3 regions of the Pseudomonas sp. GL_135 genome follow, and region 3 is predicted to be linked to each of the others. Evidence: predicted binding sites of a transcription regulator. Region 3 holds the regulator's gene; each other region holds the start of a gene.

Region 1 (5,716 bases), 1.4 Mb from region 3:
AGGTCTACTTGAACTGGGGCGGCTACGCCTATGGCGGCAGCGACGAGGGCACGCCGGCCCGTGACGGTTTTGCCAGGCGGCTGAGCCAGGTTCAGGCGGTGCTGCAGAATCAGGACAACCGCGAACACGATCTGCTGGATTCCAACGATTACTACCAGTTCCAGGGCGGGATGCTGGCGGCGGTGGAAAGCCTGTCCGGCGAAAAGGTCGCCAGTTATCACGGCGACCACAGCCAGCCCGATCTGCCGAAAATCCGCACGCTGAAGGAAGAACTCAACCGGGTGGTGCGCTCGCGGGCGGCCAATCCGAAGTGGATCGAAGGGGTCAAGCGCCACGGCTACAAGGGCGCGTTCGAGATGGCGGCGACGGTGGATTTCCTGTTCGCCTTCGACGCCACCACCGAACTGATCGACGACCACCAATACGCGCTGCTCGCCGACGCCTATCTGCTGGACGCCTCGACCCGCGATTTCATCCAGCAGCACAACCCCGACGCATTGCGGGACATGACCGAGCGCATGCTCGAAGCCCAGCAGCGCGGCTTGTGGCAGGAGCCGGGCGAGTACCGCGAGGCGCTGGAGAATCTGTTGCTGGACATCGAAGAGTCATGAGGATGGATGAGCGCCTGCCCGGCAGTGCGCACAGACGCCTGACGGGCTTGAACAACGTGACTGCCCTGCCGCTTGACGAGAATCGAACATGACCGACACCCCACATTTTCCCTTGGCCGCCGTCGTCGGTGCCGATGACCTGAAGCTCGCCTTGTGCCTGACCGCCATCGACCCGAAAATCGGCGGCGTGTTGATTGAAGGGCCGCGCGGCATGGCCAAATCGACCCTGGCCCGAGGGCTGGCGGATCTGTTGGCCAGCGGTCAGTTCGTCACGCTGCCGCTGGGCGCCACCGAGGAGCGGCTGGTCGGCACGCTGGACCTTGACGCGGCACTGGGCGAGGGCCGCGCGGCTTTCTCCCCTGGGGTTCTGGCGAAGGCGGACGGCGGCGTGCTGTACGTCGATGAGGTTAATCTGCTGCCGGACCATCTGGTCGATCTGCTGCTGGATGTGGCCGCCAGCGGCGTTAATCTGGTGGAGCGCGACGGCATCTCCCATCGCCACGCGGCGCGCTTCGTGCTGATCGGCACCATGAACCCCGAAGAGGGCGAGCTGCGGCCGCAATTGCTCGACCGTTTCGGCCTGAACGTGGCGTTGAGCGGGCAGACAGTGCCGCACCAGCGCGGGCAGATCATTCGCCGCCGGCTGGATTTCGACGCCGACCCTGAAGCGTTCTGCGCGCAATGGGCCCCGCAACAGCAGGCATTGAAGGCCCGTTGTGAAACCGCCCGTGAACTATTGCCGAGCATCGAGCTGGATGACGTCAGTCTGGGCCTGATCACCGAGCGTTGTTTTGCCGCCGGGGTCGACGGTTTGCGGGCGGATCTGGTCTGGTTGCGCGCGGCCCGTGCCCATTCAGCCTGGCGTGGCGGAGCCCATATCACTGAAGCGGACATCGACGCCGTGGCTGATTTCGCCCTGCGCCACCGTCGGCGCGAGCCGCAACCCCCCCATCACTCCCAGCCTCAGCCGCCTGCGCCGTCAGAGCAAACCCCGCCGACACCCGATGACGGTGCTCGGCCGCAACATGACGCGTCAGAATCAGGCGAGGGCAGTTGGGGCGAGCTACCCGCTCGCAGCGTGCAAACCGGCAATCGCAAAGAAGTGCCCCACTGGTCAAAAAAGCCCTAGGCATTCGCCCCCGCCTGTCGAAGGGGGCGAATGCCAGCCCTCGACCGGGCGCAGCGGGTGGCGGTAAAAATGGCGCCGCACGCTCAGGTGCCGACGGCGCCATTGCCTGGCTGCCGACGTTGCTGCGCGGCCGCCCTCGGGCTCGTGCCGATCTGGTGCATCAACCCCGCAGTCGCCGGCCGGAGCAGCTCTGGCTGGTGATCGTCGACGCGTCGGCATCGACCCGACGCAATCAGGCGTTGAGTCAGGCGAAGGGGTTATTGGCAGGGGTGTTCGACGATGCCTATCGGCAGCGCGCCAGACTGGCGTTGCTCACCGCCAGCGGCAAGGGCGCCCGCTGGCAGCATCAGGGCCTGAAGGCCAGCGCTACGTTGCAGCCCTGGCTGGATGCATTGGGCGCTGGGGGCGGCACGCCGCTGTTTGATGCGATCAACCAGGCCGCGGCCTGGTCAGCCAAGCGGCAGAAGCGCTGCCCGGCGGAACAGCAACGGGTGCTGATTCTCACGGACGGGCGGGTCAAGGACATGCCGACGCTATCAGCACGACCGGCGCAGCCGCTTCCTTTGTTCAGCAGCCCCGTGCTGCTGATCGACATCGAGCGCGGGCCCATCCGACTGGGCCGCGCCCGGGACATCGCCGCGCAACTAGACGCTGACTACCGCCACATCGACGAGTGCTGAGCGCACGTCGCCGGCAGGTGTGTGATCAGCAGGTCTCAGGCCGGCATGGTCCACGGCTCAAGGCTGTAGCCTTCACCGCTGATCTCCGCACGGGCCTGTTCAAGAAACTGCGCCAGTTGCTTCGGATCGGAGTAGGCGCTGCTGGGGATCTGCTTGCGGCCAATGCGGGTGCTGGTGCGGTCGACGACCGTCAGGCTCAGCTCGCCGTTGCCATCCTGTGGGGCCCAGGCCACGCACTGGAAGGGTTCAAAGGCGTGACCGGCAATCAGCAAAGCATCGTTGAAGCGCAAGGGGGCGTTCATGGACTGTCCTCAAAGTGCCCGTATCCGTTGTGCACCGGCGGCGGGCGTTTCGCTCGGTGGTGACTGGTGTCGCTACCTGTACTGATGACCGTCCCCCACGGCTGAGTCACACCCATTCCTGAAATTTCCTGATTTATTTTGAACGAACGTGAGGCCGCGCTTCCTTCCCGCGCCTGGGTGAGCTGTTCCGGCGCCGGGGTTTTCAGGCCCAGCGACGTTCGATCTCGCACGCTGCTGCTAAGCACGTTTCGATCTCAGGCTTATAGAGAATCGATCCAAGGGCGTGTCAAAAATCTTGCTATGGTGTCAATCGGCCTTCACAAGCCACTGTTTATAAGAACGTTTTCTCCATGGATCACTACGCGACCCCGGCGCCAAGGAATCAAACATGCATGATCTGGCCTCCATCCGCCGCCTGCTGATCGTCGAACCGTGCGAGGAATGTTTGCAGCTGGTCCCCGGCTTGCGTATCGCGGGTTGGGATGTCGACAGCTGCACCCTGCAAGAGGCGGCGTTGCGTCCCTGCGACGTAGGTCTTATCCGCCTGCTGCCCGAGCATTTCGCCCACCCCGAAGTGGTCAAATCCCTTATTTCCCGAAGCAACACCGAATGGATCGCTGTGCTGACCAGCGAGGACCTGCGCCGCGAGCACATCGGTGATTTCGTCTGCGAATGGTTCTTCGATTTCCATACCTTGCCCTTCGATGTCGCGCGGGTGCAGGTCACGTTAGGGCGCGCCTACGGGATGGCGCGACTGCGAGCCAAAGACGCCAGCCATCCCAATGGTCTCCCTGTTGGCGAGAACCCGGGGCAGCAACTTCTGGGGGAAAGCCGGCCGATGCGCGAGTTGCGGCGTTTGCTGGGCAAGCTGGCGCCCACTGAATCGCCAGTGCTGATCCGAGGCGAAGGCGGGACAGGCAAGGAATTGATCGCGCGCACGTTGCATGGACAGTCCCAGCGCCGCGAGCAGCCCTTTATTTCGGTCAACTGCGGGGCGGCTTCGGAGGGTTTGCTGCAGGAAGAGCTCTTCGGCGACGCAGGGGAGACAGTCGACGCATCACGCCAACGCAAGCCGGGGCGCATCGAAGAAGCCAACGGCGGCACCTTGTTTCTCGACGGAATTGGCGATCTGCCCCTGGACGTGCAGGCCAACCTGCTGCGGTTTTTGCAGGATCGGCACATCCAGGTGGCCGGCGAACGCATCCCGGTCGATGTACGGGTCCTGGCGGCGACCCACGTCGACCTGGAAGCGGCGATTCGCATGAAGCGTTTTCGTGAAGACCTGTATTACCGGCTCAATGTGTTGCAAGTGGGCACCGCACCTTTGCGTGAACGGCACGGCGATCTGGCGTTGCTGGCCAATCACTTCGCTCAGTTCTACAGCCGGGAGACCGGCCGGCGGGCGCGCAATTTCAGTCAGGACGCGCTGGTCGCCATGGGCAAGCACGACTGGCCCGGCAACGTGCGGGAGCTGGAAAACCGGGTTCGTCGCGGGCTGGTGCTCGCAGAAGGGCGGCAGATTGAAGCGTTTGACCTCGGCTTGCTGGGCGAAGAGGAAATCAGCTCCAGCATGGCCACCCTGGATGAGTACAAGTCCCGGGCGGAACGGCAAGCGCTGTGTGATGTGTTGACCCGTCACAGCGACAACCTCAGCGTAGCGGCCAAAGTGCTGGGCATTTCGCGGCCCACGTTCTATCGCTTGCTGCACAAACACCAGATTCGTTGACCCGGCGTCGGGCGATTTATGCCCCGACGCCACCTTCCGGGTGTTTTGCATTCAGCCGTTGATCAACCGGGCGACCCGCTGCAGCACATGTTCGTTGCGCTCGCTCCAGCTTCCTTCAATCACAGCGAAAGGCTGCCCGTGGGCCACCAGCCATTGCCGGCTGGCCTCGAAGAATGCCTGGCGTTCCCCCAGATCCGGCTGGCAGCGCTGACCGTCGCCGACCCATTCGACGCCGTCGGGCGATAGCAACAGGTGCAGATCGTACTGGCGCTCGACGAGGGCGGCTTCGAGCCAGGCCGGGCAGTCGTTGAACAGCGTACGACTCCAGAGGATGTTGCTGAGCAAATGGGTGTCGAGGATCAGCAGTGCCGGCTTGATTGCGCGGGCGGCGTCTTCCCGGGCCAGTTGCTCGTGGGCGATGACGTCGATGTCAGCGTAAACGGTGTCCCGCTGCACCTCATCGATGTACTGGCGGACGTATTCGCCCACCAGCACGCCACCGAACTGTCGTTGGATCTCTTCCGCCAGCCAGCTCTTGCCGCTGGATTCAGGCCCTGTCAGTACCAGCACTTTCATCCCGGTCAACGCGCCAGCGCTGGGTCGGCGCGCCAGTCACGCCAGCCTTGCACGGCGAGCAGGGTGAACAGGGCATAGAGGCCGGCGGTGAGGTACAGCGCCTTGTAGAGAAACAGACCGACGAAGATGACATCGAGGAGGATCCACAGCGGCCAGCACTGCACGCGTTTTTGCGCCATCCAGACCTGCGCCACCAGGCTGTAGCCGGTCAGTGTGGCGTCGAGCCAGGGTTGCGCAGCGTCGGTCAAGTGGGCCATGGCCGCGCCAAGCACGAGGCTGACCACCGCGCCGGCCGCCAGACTGAGCAACAGACTGCCGCTGCCCAGCGAGGTGACGAGGCGGCCGTTGTCTGCCGCGCCCCGTCGGGTCCACTGCCACCAGCCGTATAGCTGCAGCCCGGCGTAGACCACCTGCAGCAGCATGTCGGAGTAAAGCTTCACGTCAAAGAAGATCCAGGTGTAGAGCAGCACCATGACCAGGCCGATCGGCCAGCACCACGGGTTCTGTTTGACTGTCAGCCAGACGGCTATGACACCGAGTGCAGCGGCGAACAGCTCAAGCCCAGACATGGCAACTCCTGAAGAGACGGTGGAAAAACGGGTCGGCGATTGTAGGCGCTTTATCGCCCGAGGTGGGGGGCGATGATGCGTCGGAAGCGTCTGAAAAGGCAGCGGAAAACCTTCAGGGCATCC
Region 2 (5,716 bases), 1.2 Mb from region 3:
GCCGGTGCTCAGCAGGCCGGCATGCGGGCGATCTGGTACAACCCCGCTGGCAAAGTCTGGGAGGCTGAAAGAGCGCCGGATGCCGAGATCAGCAGCCTGACGCAATTGCCCGAGGTGCTGGCGCGCTGGGGTTGATCCGTGTCTCCCCCGGTATGAATGCCGGCTTTTGCGTCGGCAACCCGGATCGCAGGCCATAAAAAACCCGCAGCGACAGCGGGTTTTTCATCAAGCGCACAACCGGCCTTTAGATAGGGCGGCTGCCGTACTTGTTATCAGGCTTCTTGGGTGGATCGGCGACCACATTGGCCTCCACTTCCACGACCTTGCCACCGCGAGCGAGGAATTCTTCCATCGCGCGAGCCAGAGCATCACGCTCTTTGTTCTTGGCTTCCACGCTCGGCAATTCGTCTACCGAGACGGCGGCCTTGGCCTTGCCCTTGGCCGGAGTCGCAGAGACTTCAGCGCTGTCGTCGACCTCCACTACATCTTCATCGGAAGCCGCAGCAAGCCCCTCGCCGCCCTCCTCGTCTTCCAGCTCGTCTTCCAGACCTTCTTCGATGTCGTCGTCGCTCATGTTCTACCTCATGACTTGCGCAAGCAGATTAGTTATAGCCCAGCCGGGCTTGATTTCTTGGACAGCCGGAAAAAATTCAACTACCGCAGACTCTCAGCGGTCGTGTCCCTCACCTTGAAGCGTGGCGAGGACTCTACGGGCTCCGCCTGCATCGCGGTGCTCGCCCAGATAAATACCTTGCCATGTGCCCAACGCCAGCCGTCCATTTGTAACCGGCAATGTCAGCTGGCAGCCAAGCAGACTGGCTTTGAAGTGCGCAGGCAGATCGTCGGGCCCTTCGTCGTCATGCTCGTAACCGTCGCGCCCCTGAGGCACCAGACGGTTGAAGAACCGCTCGAAATCGCGACGTACCGCCGGGTCGGCGTTCTCGTTGACGGTCAACGAGGCCGAGGTGTGTTGCAGCCAGACATGCAGCAGGCCAATGCGGCATTCGCGTAATTCGCGAAGGCCCGCAACGATCTCGTCAGTCACCAGATGGAAACCACGAGGCCTTGCCCGCAGCGTGATCAAGGTCTGTTGCCACATACCGTTCTCCGCCCTTCGGCGCGCATTCTAACGCGCTGGAAAAAAAAACAAAGTGCGTAATGAGCGACGATTTTTACGGGCGCAGAACAAGGGCATTTATGCCCTCTCAAGCGTCCGGAATCGCCAGGTTTGGCCGAACATTGCAGCGGATGTCCCTGCCTGGAACACCCGCCCCCTGTGCGGACATCCCTATCGACAAACCCCAGACAAAAAAATGCCCGGAGACCCGGGCATTTTTTCATGCGTGGATTACAAGTTGTAGCCACGTTCGTTGTGTTGCGCCAGATCCAGGCCGACCGCTTCTTCTTCTTCGGTGACACGCAGGCCCATGACCATGTCGAGCACCTTGAGAATGATGAAGGTCACGATCGCGGTGTAGATGACCGTGAAGCCGACGCCTTTGCACTGAATCCAGACTTGTGCCGCGATGTCGGTCACAGTGCCGAAGCCGCCCAGCGAAGGGGCTGCAAACACGCCAGTCAGGATCGCGCCAAGGATACCGCCGATACCGTGAACGCCGAACGCATCCAGGGAGTCGTCGTAGCCCAGTTTGCGTTTCAGGCTGGTGGCGCAGAAGAAGCAGACCACGCCTGCCGCCAGACCGATGATCAGGCCGCCCATTGGGCCGACAGTACCGGCAGCCGGAGTCACAGCAACCAGACCGGCAACCACACCCGAGGCAATGCCCAGCGCGCTTGGCTTACCGTGGGTCAGCCATTCGGCGAACATCCAGCCCAGCGCTGCAGCAGCAGTGGCGATCTGGGTGACCAGCATGGCCATACCGGCGGTGCCGTTGGCCGCAGCTGCGGAACCTGCGTTGAAGCCGAACCAGCCCACCCAGAGCATGGCCGCACCTACCAGGGTGTAACCCAGATTGTGCGGGGCCATCGGAGTGGTCGGGAAACCTTTACGCTTGCCGAGTACCAGGCACGCTACCAGGCCAGCCACACCGGCGTTGATGTGAACAACGGTGCCGCCCGCGAAGTCCAGAACGCCCCAGTCCCACAACAGACCGCCGACGCCGCTCCAGACCATGTGCGCAATCGGCGCGTAAACCAGGGTGAACCAGATCGCCATGAAGATCAGCATCGCGGAGAACTTCATGCGTTCTGCGAAGGCGCCAACGATCAGGGCCGGGGTGATGATGGCGAAGGTCATCTGGAAGGTCACGAAGACGGCTTCCGGGAACAGTGCCGCAGGGCCAGTGATGCTTGCCGGGGTGATGCCTGCCAGGAACGCCTTCGACAGACCGCCGACGAAGGAGTTGAAGTTGACGACGTTGGCTTCCATCCCGGTGGTGTCGAACGCCATGCTGTAGCCGTAGACGACCCACAGGATGCTGATCAGACCGGTAATGGCGAAGCATTGCATCATCACGGAAAGAATGTTTTTAGAGCGGACCATGCCGCCGTAGAACAGCGCCAGACCGGGGATGGTCATGAACAGCACCAGCGCGGTAGAGGTCAGCATCCAGGCGGTGTCGCCGGAATTGAGTACAGGGGCTGCCACTTCGTCTGCCGCCATGGCCAAGCCAGGGGTTACGAGGGACAACAGGGCTCCTAGCCCTGCGAATTGACGCAGAGTCATATTGTTTTCTCCTGGGGCGTTGGGGTTTGGCGGCTTAGATTGCGTCGGTATCGGTTTCGCCGGTACGGATGCGGATGGCCTGTTCCAGATTGACCACGAAGATCTTGCCGTCACCGATCTTGCCGGTGTTGGCCGCTTTGGTTATCGCTTCGATAACGCGGTCCAGATCCTTGTCGTCGATCGCAACATCGATCTTCACCTTGGGGAGGAAGTCGACTACATACTCCGCACCGCGATACAGCTCGGTGTGGCCTTTCTGACGTCCGAAGCCTTTGACTTCAGTAACCGTGATGCCCTGCACGCCGATTTCGGACAGCGACTCGCGTACGTCGTCCAGCTTGAACGGCTTGATGATGGCAGTGACTAGCTTCATGAAACTTTCTCCCGAATTGGTGGACTTGCCCCAGGAAAACAAACCCGACTCAAGTCTAAGCGCAGTGTCTGGCTTTGTAACGCGTCGTGTCCGCAAGAGACCTGACCAACTCCAGAAAACCGCTTCTGACGAAACATTCCCCGCTCCGCCTGCCGCACTGCATTCGTCACAGCGACTGCATCAGTGCATGGGTTACAAGCCACTAAGCAGAAAGCTTGCCATCTCATCGATCGGCGTGAATTTCGGCACTTGAACCGTTAATTCACGCTTCAGAGTAGTCATCGATTGCCAGCGCCGCACAACAACGGTGCGCGCGTGCCCGAGACGATGCGCGAAAAGCGTGCAGAGCGTTGCGCGTGGCGGGCGGTCGAAAGCTGCGTGCTACACTCGCGCCCTCTGATTCTGGAGTTTCATCATGCTCGCCCCTAAAGCCTTTCTCGACGCCCTGAGCGGCCACGCGTCCCGCCTGTTCAACGGCGAAACCCCGGTTCCCCGCAACGAATTCGAAACCCAGTTCAAGGCGCTGCTGCAGAGCGGTTTTAGCAAGCTGGATCTGGTCAGCCGGGAAGAATTCGACAGCCAGATGATCGTCCTCGCCCGCACCCGCGCCCGACTTGAGGCACTGGAAGCGAAGATGGCGGAGATGGAAGCGCAGTTGGCGACGCAGCCGAAAGCGCCAGGGGCTGAGCCACAGGGTTGAGCGTTTAACCCTGCGGGTGCTCAGGCGCAGTGCGCAATGCGCTGAACCTGGGCTTTGATGGCCTCCAACGTGGTCATCGACCTATCCTCCTGTGCCCCTGCCCTTCAATACATACCCCGAAAAACATGCCCCCGCCCACGCGCCGGGCCAATGACTATCCTTCAGCTCGCCGCAGGAAGCGGTGCTGCCTTCAAGGAAAGCCATGTCCCTCGCGATCGTTCTGAGCCGTGCCCAAGTTGGCGTTGAAGCCCCTGCCGTGACCGTTGAAACCCATCTCGCCAACGGGCTGCCCAGTCTGACGCTGGTAGGTCTGCCGGAAGGCGCGGTGAAGGAGAGCAAGGATCGGGTACGCAGTGCGATCCTTAACTGTCGGCTGGAATTCCCGGCGCGGCGGATCACACTGAATCTGGCCCCTGCCGATTTGCCCAAGGACGGCGGACGCTTCGATGTCGCCATCGCACTTGGCTTGCTGGCCGCCAGCGCGCAGGTGCCGACGCTTGCGTTGGAGGGCATCGAATGTCTGGGGGAACTGGCGTTATCGGGCGCGATTCGTCCCGTGCAGGGCGTGCTCCCGGCGGCGCTTGCTGCGCGTGAAGCGGGCCACACGCTGATCGTCCCGGCAGTGAATGCCGAGGAAGCGTGTCTGGCGTCAGGCCTGAAGGTAATCGCGGTCAGTCATCTGCTGGAGCTGGTGTCCCACCTTAATGGGCACACGGTCATCCCGCCCTATAAATCCAATGGCCTGATTCTGCAGACGCAGCCTTATCCCGACCTGAGTGAGGTGCAAGGCCAAACTGCCGCCAAACGCGCTCTATTGGTAGCCGCCGCTGGTGCCCATAACCTTCTTTTTAGTGGCCCTCCCGGCACTGGCAAGACGCTGCTTGCGAGCCGTTTGCCCGGGCTATTACCGCCGCTGGATGAGCTCGAAGCGCTGGAGGTGGCTGCGATTCAGTCGGTCGCCAGTCATGCGCCGCTGACCAGTTGGCCCCAGCGCCCTTTTCGGCAACCCCATCACTCGGCATCGGGTCCTGCGCTGGTCGGGGGCGGCTGTCGGCTTTCGAAATAGATGCGATTTTTTCGAAATTAATGCGACTGGAATATTCTACGCTTGTGGCGCCACCACTGCTTACAACCTGCGGCGCGGCATCCCGGAACACTGTCACGCCATGACTATTGAAAATAGCGCACGTCTACACCTTGGGGGGCGCAAGCTCTGCTTCAACATGTTCTACGGCAACAACTTTTCCTTCGATTTGCCGGGAGGGATTCGTTTGGCGGAAGATCTTGCTTTTTAAGCCGTCGGCACGAATGGGCTCGGTTGCTTTTGCAGGGCCGTCCAGTTTCCTGGCATTACATACCCTTCACATGCGAGCCCATTCCATGACTTTTGAGCCACCACAGAAAGGCAACCCTCATCAACTGACGATAAACCAACACACTTTCCCGAACGCCAGCATTTCTCGCTTCGCGAACGAGAAAGGGGCGGTTCAGGTGCTGCGCAAGGCGTCTGAAAAGGTCTTTCATGCCAGGCCAGCAGACCAGATCTTCTGCGCCCTACGGGTTTGGGATCAACAGGCGGAAGGCGGGTTCATGAAAGACATCGAGGACGCCTTCCAGGCTCTGGCCAGCGTTATCCTCGATAATCCTGCCTTTCGCTTTGGCCGCCAGCATTTCACCGTGATCGACGAATTCTACTGCCTCTGGAACATCCGAACGCAGTGGAAGAAGAACAAACGGCTGGCTAACCCGTCAATCGGCGATGCTCCAAAGGTAATTGGTCTCCGGCATCACTACACCCAGGATGAGCAGGAGCTACTGGAGGCCGAAGGTATCAGCTGTATCCGCCCCGACCTCACTATTTCAAGCCGCGCGCTGGTCGCACCGTCGATTCGCCTCACACTTTCCAACGCGGTAAGGGCGATGAGTGGCAAAACATGGCAGCTCCTGCAGGCTGTCG
Region 3 (5,716 bases):
CCGTGGCACGTACAGAGCGTTCGCGCCGAAGTGTCGCCGGGCGGTGATCACGTCGAGCTGATCGACTCGGTGCGCATCAACCGCACCGACGAAAAGAACCGCACCACTATCATCACAAGCAGCCGCATGACTGTATTCCCGCAGAAGCAATATGCGGAGACTGCCCAACCCGTTAGAATCGACGGCCTTGGCGGTGTAACGACCGGCACGGGTATGAAAGCGTATCTGAAAGAAAGCAGGATGAACCTGCTATCCAACGTAAGAGGACAGTATGAGGCTCGTTAAAACCCTTCCTTTTTTGCTCGGCCTGGGCGCAGCACTGGGAAGCGCGAGCGCCTGGTCTCTGCCGACGGATCGCGATCAACCCATCCACATCCAGTCGGATGACGCGCAGCTGGACGACAAGCAAGGCATCGCCACGTACAAAGGCAATGTCATCATCACCCAGGGCACGATGAAGATCACCGGCAACACTGTGACCATCACCCGCACGCCGCAAGGCGACGTGGACGTGTTCACGTCCGTGGGCAACCTGGCCTACTACGAGCAGAAGCCATCGGTGGACAAGCCGATCGTTCAGGCCTGGGGTGTCACTATTCAATACTTCGCGGCGCAGAACCGCATCGTGCTGATCGACAAAGCCAAAGTGGTCAACGATGGCAACACGTCCGAAGGCGAGAAAATTGTCTATGACACCGTCAAGCAGGTCGTGAACGCCGGCCGCGCCAACGGCACCAAGGTCACCGCACCACGCCCTCGCATCGACATGGTCATCCAGCCGAAAAAGAAAACCGACCAGCAGAAGGCCCAGTAATGGCAACGCTGAAAGCCCAACACCTGGCCAAGGCCTATAAAAGCCGCCAGGTGGTACGTGACGTCAGCCTGTCCATCGAGAGCGGCCAGATCGTTGGCCTGCTCGGCCCCAACGGCGCCGGCAAGACCACCTGCTTCTACATGATCGTCGGCCTGGTTCAGGCGGATCAGGGTCGCGTGCTGATCGACGACCAGGATGTCAGCCACCAGCCGATGCATGGCCGCGCCCGGGCCGGTATTGGCTACCTGCCACAGGAAGCGTCGATCTTTCGCAAGCTTTCCGTCTCGGACAACATCATGGCGATCCTTGAGACTCGCAAGGAGCTTGATCGCGCGGCCCGCCGCAAAGAGCTGGAAAGCCTGCTGCAGGAATTTCACATTACCCACATCCGCGACAACCTGGGTATGAGCCTGTCGGGCGGGGAACGTCGCCGTGTGGAAATTGCACGCGCCCTCGCCACTTCGCCGAAATTCATTCTGCTCGACGAACCGTTTGCCGGTGTTGACCCTATTTCGGTAGGCGACATCAAGCAGATCATTCACCACCTCAAGGCCAAAGGGATCGGCGTGCTGATCACTGACCACAACGTGCGTGAAACGCTGGATATCTGCGAAACCGCCTACATCGTCAACGATGGCCAGCTGATTGCCGAAGGCGACGCCGAGTCCATCCTGGCCAACCAGTTGGTCAAGGAAGTGTATCTGGGTCACGAGTTCCGCCTGTAACCGCAGTGATGACATGAGGTCGTGCGCCCTCCCGTAACGGATGCCATCGCCGACCTCGTTTTTTAATTGTCATCACACTCTAGGCAAACCCTCCAGCTTCAGGCATATAATTTGCTTAAGTTGGCGCCATCGGCGCCCTGGTAGTAAATGGCGCGCAGTGCGCCGGCGAATAAGGTGTTAAGCCCTGCCATGAAACCTTCGCTAGTCTTGAGAATGGGCCAGCAGCTGACGATGACACCTCAGCTGCAACAGGCAATCCGCTTGCTTCAGTTGTCGACGCTGGATCTCCAACAGGAGATTCAGGAGGCGCTGGAGTCGAACCCGATGCTGGAACGGCAGGAGGAAGGCGACGATTTCGACAACGCCGACCCCTTGGCCGATAACGTAGAGCAAAAGCCCAACGCTGACGTTCAGGAACCCACTTATCAGGAGTCTGCGCCTACCGTCGACAATCTGGATGAGGGTGACTGGAACGAGCGCATCCCCAACGAACTGCCGGTCGACACGGCGTGGGAAGACGTCTATCAGACCAGCGCCAGCAGCCTGCCCAGCAATGATGATGACGAGTGGGATTTCACCACCCGCACCTCCGTTGGCGAGAGCCTGCAAAGCCACCTGCTCTGGCAGCTCAATCTGGCGCCGATGTCGGACACCGATCGCCTGATCGCCGTGACCCTGATCGATTGCATCAACAACCAGGGCTACCTCGACGAAACACTCGACGAATTGCTCGACGCGTTCGATCCCGAGCTCGATATCGAGCTGGACGAAATCGAAGCCGTTCTGCACCGCATCCAGCAGTTCGAGCCTGCGGGCATCGGCGCTCGCAACCTGAGCGAATGCCTGCTGCTGCAACTTCGCCAGTTGCCGGCCAAAACCAAGTGGCTGGCAGAAGCGCAGAAGCTGGTCAGCGAGTACATCGATCTGTTGGGCAGCCGCGACTACGCGCAACTGATGCGCCGCATGAAGCTCAAGGAAGACGACCTGCGCCAGGTCATCGAGCTGGTCCAGAGTCTCAACCCGCGCCCCGGCTCGCAGATCGAATCCAGCGAACCCGAATACGTCGTACCTGACGTCATCGTGCGCAAGGACAACGAGCGCTGGTTGGTGGAGCTGAACCAGGAATCCGTGCCGCGCCTGCGGGTCAATCCGCAATATGCAGGCTTTGTGCGTCGAGCCGATACCAGTGCCGACAACACGTTCATGCGCAATCAGCTGCAAGAGGCGCGCTGGTTCATCAAGAGCCTGCAGAGCCGCAACGAGACGCTGATGAAGGTGGCCACGCAGATCGTCGAACACCAGCGCGGCTTTCTGGAGTACGGGGACGAGGCCATGAAGCCGCTGGTTCTGCATGACATTGCTGAAGCGGTTGGCATGCACGAATCGACGATTTCCCGGGTGACCACGCAGAAGTTCATGCACACGCCGCGCGGGATTTACGAACTCAAATATTTCTTTTCCAGCCACGTCAGCACCTCCGAAGGCGGCGAGTGCTCGTCCACGGCGATTCGCGCGATCATCAAAAAACTGGTCGCCGCGGAAAATCAGAAAAAGCCGTTGAGTGACAGCAAGATCGCTGGTTTACTGGAAGCACAAGGCATTCAAGTGGCCCGTCGCACAGTCGCCAAGTACCGCGAATCCCTCGGGATCTCGCCGTCCAGCGAACGCAAGCGACTGATGTAAAGGTCACACGTCAAAGCGTTCCAGTGGCAGGCATTACGCCTGCCTCTTAATGCACTGGCAACGAAGGAGAAGCTGTATGCAAGTCAACATCAGTGGACACCAGCTGGAAGTGACTGAACCTCTGCGTACCTACATCGGCGAGAAACTCGCCCGATTGGAACGCCACTTTGACAAGATCACGAATGTGCAGGTCACCATGGAGGTCGAGAAGCTCAAGCAGAAAATCGAAGCCACCCTGCACGTTCCTGGCGCTGAAGTGGTTGCCAACGCCGAACACGACGACATGTATGCAGCCATTGACCTGCTTGCCGACAAGCTTGACCGCCAACTCAAAAAACATAAGGAAAAACAGCAAAGTCTGCTGCAAGGCGCGACTGCTCGCTGACACTCCCCACCCATGATCCGACTTGAAAATATCCTGACCCCTGGCCGTTCACTCGTGAACGTGCCAGGCGGCAGCAAAAAAGCTGTACTCCAGAACATCGCCAAAATGATCGGCACGCAAGTGCCTGATCTGGATGAGCAGGAGGTGTTTGAAAGCCTCATTGCCCGTGAAAAGCTCGGTTCCACCGGATTCGGTAACGGCATCGCCATTCCCCACTGTCGGCTGAAGGGCTGTTCAACGCCTGTCAGCGCCGTACTGCATCTGGAAAAGCCCATCGATTTCGACGCCATCGACGGCGCTCCGGTTGACCTGCTGTTTGTGCTGCTTGTCCCGGAAGCGGCCACCGATGCTCACCTTGAATTGCTCCGCCAGATCGCCAGCATGCTCGACCGTGAGGATGTGCGTAAGCGGCTGCGCGGTGCCAAAACCGCTGAAGAGCTCTACAACGTCGTGCTCGACGTCCAGAACGGTCACTGACCATGCGCATGATCATCGTCAGCGGCCGCTCCGGCTCCGGCAAGAGCACAGCCCTCGATGTCCTTGAAGACAGCGGTTTCTACTGCGTCGACAACCTGCCTGCCGGCCTGCTGCCGGAGCTGGCCGAACGCGCGCTGATCAACAGCGAACTGGCTGAGCCCCTGCTGGCGGTCTCGATCGACGCACGCAACCTGCCCAGTCACCTGACGCGATTCCCGCGCATGCTCGCCGAGGTTCGCGCCCGGCACATCCAGTGCGACGTGCTGTTCCTCGATGCCGATGAACCTACCCTTCTCAAGCGCTTTTCCGAGACCCGTCGCCGTCATCCGCTGAGCACGGCGACGCGCTCGCTGGCCGAAGCGATCCGTGACGAGAAAACCCTGCTGGGTCCGATCATCGATCTGGCTGACCTGACGGTCGACACCACGCACCTTAATCTCTATCAGTTGCGCGACATCCTCAAGTTGCGCCTGCTGAACAAACCCGAGCCGGGCACTGCCTTCCTCATCGAATCCTTTGGCTTCAAGCGTGGCATGCCCGTGGATGCCGATCTGGTGTTCGACGTGCGCTGCCTGCCGAACCCGTACTGGAAGCCCGAACTGCGTGAGCAGTCGGGCCTCGACAAGCCGGTGGCCGATTACCTGGCCGCTCAACCGGACGTCGAGGAAATGTTCCAGGACATCTTTTCGTACCTCAATAAGTGGTTGCCGCGCTTCGCCGCCAGCAACCGCGCCTACGTCACTATTGCCATTGGCTGCACCGGCGGACATCACCGCTCTGTCTACCTGACTGAACGTCTGGGTCAGGTGCTGCAGCAATCGCTCAAGAATGTTCAGGTCCGCCACCGCGACCTAAGCTGAAAGGACCTCCCTCGCGATGCCCGCTCTAGAAATCACCATCACCAACAAGCTGGGTCTGCACGCCCGGGCCGCCGCCAAATTCGTGGGTGTCGCCGGCAAGTACCCTTGCCAGATCAGGGTCGGTCGCACGCCGGAGACCATGGTCGATGGCAAAAGCATCATGGCCGTCATGATGCTGGCTGCCGGGAAAGGCACCCTGATCCACCTGGCCACCGAAGGTGACGAAGCCGATGCCGCCCTGGCCGGGTTGGTAGAACTGATCAACAACAAGTTCGACGAAGGCGAATAAGCCTTACCGCTGCACGACGCTTTCCTTCCCCGTCAGAGATGATCGATGCCACTGACAGCCATGCCTCCATTAGCGCGAGGGATCAGATCAGGGTCCGAGAAGATGCTGATGCTGGGCAGCGCCCTGGCGGTGGGAGCCATCCTGGCCATCGTCACTTGGTTGTTGTTTCGGGAGCTGGGCACCGCCAACGAAGCCGCCGTGCGCTCGGCGAACAACGTGGTGCAGTTGATCGATGCGGATGTGCAGCGTAACGCCGAGCTGTACGACACCTCTCTTCAGGGCCTGATCGCTGCATGGCGACGACCCGATGTCATGACGATTTCGCCGGAGTTACGGCAGTTGGTGCTGTTCGACCGGGCTACGGCGGCGCCCTACAAGGGCGATCTGGTGCTGCTCGATGAAACCGGGCGCATCGTTGCCGATTCCACTTCTCTAACGCCTCGACTGGACAACTTTTCCGATCGGCCAGGCTTTCAAAAACAC

What was found. Region 3 encodes sigma-54, which starts transcription at its own class of promoters, with help from an activator protein. Its sites were predicted from a motif close to ANTGGCATNNANNTTGCTNT; they were not measured.
Region 1: the regulator sigma-54 is predicted to act here: its motif matches at 3,005-3,024, upstream of AC3ISG_RS10610 (sigma 54-interacting transcriptional regulator).
Region 2: the regulator sigma-54 is predicted to act here: its motif matches at 3,263-3,282, upstream of glnK (P-II family nitrogen regulator).

The regions. Positions count from the first base shown of each region.
Region 1 covers NZ_CM174408.1:2,378,696-2,384,411, forward strand. The annotation lists gene cobN (cobaltochelatase subunit CobN) at 1-611, shown strand, start outside; gene AC3ISG_RS10595 (magnesium chelatase ATPase subunit I) at 700-1,740, shown strand; gene AC3ISG_RS10600 (vWA domain-containing protein) at 1,842-2,420, shown strand; gene AC3ISG_RS10605 (hypothetical protein) at 2,456-2,722, opposite strand; gene AC3ISG_RS10610 (sigma 54-interacting transcriptional regulator) at 3,111-4,448, shown strand; gene AC3ISG_RS10615 (AAA family ATPase) at 4,500-5,024, opposite strand; gene pnuC (nicotinamide riboside transporter PnuC) at 5,030-5,593, opposite strand.
Region 2 covers NZ_CM174408.1:5,429,027-5,434,742, forward strand. The annotation lists gene AC3ISG_RS24015 (HAD family hydrolase) at 1-135, shown strand, start outside; gene AC3ISG_RS24020 (hypothetical protein) at 245-574, opposite strand; gene AC3ISG_RS24025 (secondary thiamine-phosphate synthase enzyme YjbQ) at 668-1,099, opposite strand; gene AC3ISG_RS24030 (ammonium transporter) at 1,349-2,686, opposite strand; gene glnK (P-II family nitrogen regulator) at 2,721-3,059, opposite strand; gene AC3ISG_RS24040 (accessory factor UbiK family protein) at 3,475-3,759, shown strand; partial or broken gene AC3ISG_RS24045 (YifB family Mg chelatase-like AAA ATPase) at 3,962-4,813, shown strand; gene AC3ISG_RS24050 (hypothetical protein) at 5,140-5,716, shown strand, end outside.
Region 3 covers NZ_CM174408.1:961,342-967,057, reverse strand. The annotation lists gene lptC (LPS export ABC transporter periplasmic protein LptC) at 1-285, shown strand, start outside; gene lptA (lipopolysaccharide transport periplasmic protein LptA) at 272-814, shown strand; gene lptB (LPS export ABC transporter ATP-binding protein) at 814-1,539, shown strand; gene AC3ISG_RS04370 (RNA polymerase factor sigma-54) at 1,729-3,222, shown strand; gene hpf (ribosome hibernation-promoting factor, HPF/YfiA family) at 3,299-3,607, shown strand; gene ptsN (PTS IIA-like nitrogen regulatory protein PtsN) at 3,620-4,084, shown strand; gene rapZ (RNase adapter RapZ) at 4,087-4,944, shown strand; gene AC3ISG_RS04350 (HPr family phosphocarrier protein) at 4,961-5,233, shown strand; gene AC3ISG_RS04345 (sensor domain-containing diguanylate cyclase) at 5,279-5,716, shown strand, end outside.